3 regions of the Yimella lutea genome follow, and region 2 is predicted to be linked to each of the others. Evidence: predicted binding sites of a transcription regulator. Region 2 holds the regulator's gene; each other region holds the start of a gene.
What was found. Region 2 encodes LexA, which represses DNA repair genes until DNA is damaged. Its sites were predicted from a motif close to TCGAACANNTGTTCGA; they were not measured.

Region 1 (2,262 bases), 230 kb from region 2:
GATCATCGCCAGGCTGGTCTTGCCGAGGCCGGGCGGACCGGACAGCAGGACGTGGTCGGGCGTCGTGCCACGACGCTTCGCCGCCGCGAGCACGAGTCCGAGTTGCTCGCTGACCCGTGGCTGGCCGGGGAACTCCGCCAACCGCCTCGGACGCAGTGCCGCCTCGAAGTGGCGTTCATCGGGTGCGACGCCGGGGTCGACGATGCGGGCGCCGGCCTCGTAGGAGGAGTCGTCGTACTCGCTCATCGGCCCAGGCTACGAAGGGTCACTCGCAGCAGTTGCGAGACATCCGTGGGGGCGTCGTCGGCCTTGGTGACCTTGGCGACGGCGTCCTGCGCCTGTTTGGTCGACCAGCCGAGGCCGACGAGCGCATCGACGACCTGTTGTTGCGTCTCGTCGGCGGCAGGCACCTGCGGCTGCGGCAACGAGGAAGACCCGCCGCCGGTGAGGGCACCGACCTTGTCCTTGAGTTCCAGCACGATGCGCTCGGCGCCCTTCTTGCCGATACCGGGCACCTTCATCAGCGTGGGCACATCCCCACCGGCGATCGCCCCGCGTAGGGCATCCGGTGCGTGCACGGCGAGCATCGCCAGTGCGAGCCGGGGACCGACCCCGCTGACGGTCTGGACCAGTTCGAACAGCTTGCGTTCGGAGTCGTCGCCGAACCCGTAGAACGTCAGGGAGTCCTCGCGCACGACCAGCGTGGTGAAGAAGGTCGCTTCGGTGCCGGCGCGCGCTGACGCTGCATGCGCGGGCGTGGTGTGAACGAGCATGCCCACTCCCCCGACCTCGACGACGACATTGTCGAGACCGGCACTCAACACGCTGCCGCGGATGGAAGAAATCATCGTGCGTACCTGTTTGACGCCCGGACCAACGGAGCCTCTTTCGGTCGTGAGTTTCGTTGTGCAGCAGCGGCGTTCGCAATGCGTGCCTGCGCACCCCCGCGCCAGACATGGCAGATCGCGAGAGCGAGTGCGTCAGCGGCGTCCGCCGGTTTGGGCGCGACCTCGAGCCGCAGGATACGGGTCACCATCGAAGTGACCTGGGCCTTGTCGGCCCGGCCGTTGCCGGTGACGGACGCCTTCACCTCACTGGGCGTGTGCATCACCAACGGCAACCCGCGACGCGCGGCGGCGAGCATCGGCACGGCGGACGCCTGCGCGGTGCCCATGATCCCTTTGATGTTCGCCTTGGCGAAGACCCGCTCGACCGCGACCACGTCCGGTTCGTAGTCGGACAACCACTGGTCGAGTTCGGTCTGCAGGGTGAGCAGTCGCTCGGCCGGGTCGTCGCCGACGGGCGTACGGATCACGCCGACGCCCACGAGCCGCACCGGTTGCCCGATGCCGCCGTCGACCACTCCGATGCCGCACCGGGTCAGCCCCGGGTCGACGCCGAGTACACGCACAGTCCACTCCTCGCACAAATGTTCGGTTTCAGGAACGTTAACCCGTACCGGCGGGGCGATTCACGCAGGCGCGCCGGACTGGGATGAGCAGGGTGCATCGACATCGAGCACGAGCGCCGCATGATCGGTGTGCCCCTCGATCCGCGGTGTCTGATCGAGGTCGCATCGCCGGACGACGAAGCCTTCGGTGACGAACGCGTGATCGTATCGGCAGCCGAGTCCGGTGTGATCACGTCCGACGACATGACCGAGTACCCAGCCTGGCGGCAGACGGCCTCGATCAATCGTGACCCCTCGCCGCCGCCGATCTCGGTCAGCACCCACACGTCTTCTGGGCGGCGACAGCCAGTGCAGGAGCGCCTGCGCCTTCACGCGCTACGGATTGGAGAGATTCAGGGTCAGCAGTCCGGGCACCGACCCCTGATCGGGGAAGAAACGAATCGACCCGGCGGAGCGAGTCTGCCGGGTCGAGTTCGAGGTGGAACGGGATCAGTCCTCGGCGTCGAGTTCGGCGAGCACCTCGTCCGACACGTCACCGTTGGCGAACACGTTCTGCACGTCGTCGGAGTCCTCGAGCGCCTCGATGACGCGGAACATCTTCTTGGCGCCTTCCTTGTCGAGCGGCACCTCGACGGTCGGCAGCCAGGACGACTCGGCGGAGTCATAGTCGACACCGGCCGCTTGCAGCGCCTCACGCACGGCAACGAAATCGCCTGCCTCGGAGACGATCTCGAACGATTCGCCGTGGTCGTTGATCTCCTCGGCGCCGGCGTCGAGCACGATCTCGAGCAGGTCGTCCTCGGTGTTGTCGCCCTTCGGGACGATGACGACACCCTTGCGATGGAACTGGA
Region 2 (2,262 bases):
TGAGCCGCGGCCTCGAACTCGGAACAGACCCGACCCATGGAGAACGAAGGTCCGATGGACGACCGCAGCCACCTGGCACACCTGCTCCGCGAGGGCGACGTGTTGGTCATGACCGGGGCCGGGCTGTCCACCGAATCCGGGCTGCCCGATTACCGCGGACCGGACGGGGTACGCCGTGTGGAGCCCATGACGGTGAGCGAGTTCCGGGCCGGAGTCGCTGCGCGGCAACGCTATTGGAGCCGGTCCTATGTCGGATGGGAGAGGTTCCGGACGGCGCGGCCCAACGAAGCGCACCGTCACCTCGCCGCGCTGGAGAAGGCGGGCCTGTTCGAGACGACGATCACCCAGAACGTCGACGGCCTGGCCCAGCAGGCAGGGTCCCGCGATGTCATCGAGTTGCACGGCAACCTCGGGCGAGCCGTCTGCCTGAACTGCCGGGCGCTTGCCGACCGAGAGTGGATCCAGCAGCAGTTCGCCACGCGCAATCCGGTGTTCGCGCAGGACGCCGAGAGGGCGCGCGACCTGCCGCTGCGCCCGGATGGCGACGTCGACATCGACCCCTCGCTGATCCATGACATCGAACTGGTGGTGTGCCCGACCTGTGGCAGCGACCTGCTGAAGCCGGACGTCGTGATGTTCGGCGAATCGGTACCCAAGGATCTGGTCGCCCATTGCTTCAACCGTCTCGAGCGGGCAAAGTCGCTGCTGGTGGTCGGATCCTCGCTCGGTGTGATGTCCGGCTTCCGTTTCGCGCGGCGTGCTGCCGAGCGCGACATCCCGATCGTTCTGGTCAACACCGGTTGGTCGCGAGCGGAACATCTGGCCACCAGACACGTACACCGCCCCCTGAGCGAGGTGCTGCAGGAGGCGGTGTGGGACGTACTGGGTGACGTCGACCGGGACGCGAGCGGCGATCGACGCCGGTGATCAGACCCGCCGCAGGACGGCCGTGACCTTGCCGAGGATCACCGCGTGGTCACCGTCGATCGGGTCGTACGCCGGGTTGTGCGGCATCAGCCAGACCTTGCCGTCGCGACGCTTGAACGTCTTGACGGTGGCTTCGTTGTCGAGCATCGCGGCGACGATGTCGCCGTTGGTCGCGGTCGGCTGCTGGCGCACGACGACCCAGTCGCCGTCGCAGATTGCGGCGTCGACCATCGAGTCACCGACCACTTTGAGCAGGAACAGGTCGCCCTCACCGACGATCTGCTTGGGCAACGGGAAGACGTCCTCGACGACCTCTTCGGCCAGGATCGGCCCGCCGGCCGCGATGCGTCCGACGACGGGCACGTAGGAGGCTGCCGGACGCTGGTCGCCGGCGCCGGTCTCGTCGATGGTGGACTCGTCGCTCGAGGTGACGCTGGAACCGCCACGCACGCCCCGCTTGTCCTGCTGGTGATCGGGGGAGATGACCTCGATCGCGCGGGGACGGTTGGGGTCACGGCGCAGATAACCCTTGCGCTCGAGCATCGACAGTTGGTGGGCCACCGAACTCGGGCTGGTCAGGCCGACGGCCTCACCGATCTCCCGCATGCTCGGCGGGTAGCCGCGCCGGTCGACGGAGTTGCGGATCACTTCGAGGACCTTGCGCTGGCGGGTGGTCAGCGCTACGCCGCCCTCGTCGTCGGGCAGCTGGTGGATCTTGGCCATTTCGTCTGCGTCCTTCGTCATGCCGTCGGTGAGGTGGTGCGGGCGGGTCGATCGGTACGGCCCTTCATGCCCCGGGTGATGCGTCCTGGACGACCGATGAAGCTGCTGTCGGCGAGCCGTGCAGCGCTCTTTCGAAGGAGGTTGTCGGTGGTCGGTGCCAGGCTGCGGAGCATGGAAAGAGGCTATGCGGCTCGGACACAGTTTTCAAACATTTGTACGAGGCGTGTCTCGCATCATTCGAACAGCCGTGCTATACATCGTACAGACGTTCTATCGCACACGTGTGCGAAGGAGAACTTGATCCGGCGCCTCGCGCCAGGGACGGAGAACATCATGAGTGCAGTTGCTCGCTGGGATCAGCCGCGTGTGGTCCGCACACCGCAGCGCCGGCGTCACCTGACCCTCGTGCCGTCGAACCAGCCGGTCGCGCGACTCGGCCGGGACGAGGTTCGGCTCACCATGCGCGGCCGTCGCGTGCTCGCCGCGCTCGTGCTCACCACCCTGATCGCGGCGGGCTGGGGTGCCGGGCGGGCCTTCGCCTCCTCGCCGTCGGCGACGCAGTTGGTGGTGCAGCCGGGGCAGACGCTGTCCGAGGTTGCGCACCAGGCCTAC
Region 3 (2,262 bases), 1.7 Mb from region 2:
TCTGCTGTTCGGCGTCGAAGTCGTCTAGTTGCCACCGGACCCGCTCGACCATGTCGTCGACTCCGAAGGGCCAGGTGTGCCGCCACCGGCGTTCGTGTACCACTCCTGCCTCGGTGCGCAGTTCGACACGGATCTCGTGACAGACCTGTCCGGCACGGCGCAGGCGCTCGGTCAATTGCTCGCAGTGAACGCGTACCCAGTGGGTGATGGTGGTGGTGTCGGTGGCCGGTGGGTCGCAGACCGCACGTACCGAAAGATCGGTGGGCACCGGGGATGTGCGCAACAAAGGAGCGTCCTGCCCGCTCGCGAGTCGGTGGGCGCGCAGGCCACCCTCGCCGAAGCGTGCATGAACCTGTTGTCGAGGCAGTCGAGCGAACGCGCCGAGGTTGCGAATACCGATGCGGCGCAGAGTTTTTGCCAGGTCAAGTTGATCGACCTCCTGCGCGACGGCCTCGACCGGCAGGGTGCGTAGGAAGCGGTGGGTGTCGTCGGCGGACAGGTTGACGAACGGGCGTTCGGGTGTCGTCGCGTACGCGGCCTGCTCTGCTGCGAAGAGTCCTTCGGCGACTGCGATCCGGGCGTCGGGGACGTCGGTGTCGCTCAGTTGGTCGAACAGGCTCTCCACCACGGCGTCCTCGCTGCCGTAGAAACGCGAAGCACCGGCGATACGCATCGCGATTGTGCCTGGACGCAGCACCTGCATGTGGGGAACGAGCTTCTCCACCGCACGTAGAACCGGCGCGAAGTGTCGCTCGTCGAGTGCCGGGTCATGTTGCAGGACAACAAGATTCGGACACCGTACCTGCGCTTCTCGGACCCGTAGGCCGACGGTCACGGCTTCCTGGGCCGCGGTCTCGCAGACCGCGACGAGCCGGCCGGCCCGAACCAGTGCGAAGGCCGACGGGGCGGCGCTTCCCATCGAGCGGCGTACCGCCTCGATCGACCAGTTCGGGCACCACACGACCAGCGCACGCGCGGGGCGTGTGCTGAGTGGGATGGACGCGGTCATCCATCGAGTATCGAACATGTGTACGAACTAGGCAAGCGCGGTGAGTCGCGGGCAGGTGGGACATCAATCAGAAAATCTGTCGCTCCGCAAGCCCCCACTTCGTCCTCAGGCATGACACAAATGAGATGTGACTGTTCAGCGAACAGTCTTGGGAGAGCAGGAAGTCTCAACCAACATCTCTTGAAGGGGTTGTAGTTCATGACGCTTGACATCAATCGGCTGCACGGCCAGAACGTTGTCGACCAGGACGGTGACAAGGTCGGTTCCATCGGCCAGGTCTACCTGGACGACGAGACCGACCGCCCCACCTTCGTGACGGTGAAGACCGGGCTTTTCGGCAACAACGAGACCTTCGTTCCGCTGGACATGGCGCAGAACGACGGTGACGACCTGCGTGTCCCGTACACCAAGGACTTCATCAAGGACGCGCCGAACGTCGACGCCGACGGTCACCTGTCCGAGCAGGAGCAGGACGAGATCTACCGCTACTACCAGCTCGACGGTGGCCGCGCCGGCGGTGTGGATGACGGCCGCATCGGCAATGACGGCGACCGCGACCGTGACGGCCTGGGTGTTGCCGGTGCTGCTGGTGAAGTTGCCGGCCGTGGCGGAGATGTCGACCGTGACCTCGACCGTCCCGACACCGGCGACCGCGACCGACGTGGCTTCGACGGCGACGACAACTCGGTCGTCCGCCGCGAGGAGGAGCTCAAGGTCGGCAAGGAGCGTGTCGAGACCGGCCGCGTCCGCTTGCGCAAGCACGTCGTCACCGAGCAGAAGACCGTCACCGTGCCGGTCGAGCGCGAGGAGTTCGAGGTCGTCCGTGAGCCGATCACCGATGGCGACGGCAGCCGTGGCGGCAAGCTCGGCGACGACGAGGTGTCGGTGACCCTCTCCGAGGAGCGTCCGGTGGTCGACAAGGAGGTCGTCGACAAGGAGCGCGTCGGACTGCAGACCAACAAGGTCCAGGACGAGCGCCGCGTCGACGCCGAGGTCGGCCGTGAGGAAGTCGTCGTCGACGAGGACGGCCGTCGTGGTGTCGACGGTGACCGCGACGACAACCGCGGCCTTGCCGACAAGGCGAAGGACAAGGCTCGCGACCTGAAGGACGGCCGCGACAACCACTGAGCTGTCGTGATCGCATGAAGTGGCCCCGGGGTTCTCCCGGGGCCACTTCTCATGTCGCGGAAGATCTCACCGACGGTGCGGTGGTGGCCACTGGACGGTGGCGCTCGTGGTGCGGTGGCCGCGGG

Region 1: the regulator LexA is predicted to act here: its motif matches at 1,422-1,437, upstream of ruvC (crossover junction endodeoxyribonuclease RuvC).
Region 3: the regulator LexA is predicted to act here: its motif matches at 1,020-1,035, upstream of FB459_RS15925 (DNA polymerase Y family protein).

The regions. Positions count from the first base shown of each region.
Region 1 covers NZ_VFMO01000001.1:1,853,612-1,855,873, reverse strand. The annotation lists gene ruvB (Holliday junction branch migration DNA helicase RuvB) at 1-246, opposite strand, end outside; gene ruvA (Holliday junction branch migration protein RuvA) at 243-848, opposite strand; gene ruvC (crossover junction endodeoxyribonuclease RuvC) at 845-1,411, opposite strand; gene FB459_RS08830 (YebC/PmpR family DNA-binding transcriptional regulator) at 1,901-2,262, opposite strand, start outside.
Region 2 covers NZ_VFMO01000001.1:1,621,361-1,623,622, forward strand. The annotation lists gene FB459_RS07690 (Sir2 family NAD-dependent protein deacetylase) at 37-927, shown strand; gene lexA (transcriptional repressor LexA) at 928-1,671, opposite strand; gene FB459_RS17235 (hypothetical protein) at 1,668-1,823, opposite strand; gene FB459_RS07700 (LysM peptidoglycan-binding domain-containing protein) at 1,984-2,262, shown strand, end outside.
Region 3 covers NZ_VFMO01000001.1:3,312,881-3,315,142, reverse strand. The annotation lists gene FB459_RS15925 (DNA polymerase Y family protein) at 1-1,009, opposite strand, end outside; gene FB459_RS15920 (DUF2382 domain-containing protein) at 1,208-2,137, shown strand; gene FB459_RS15915 (hypothetical protein) at 2,204-2,262, opposite strand, start outside.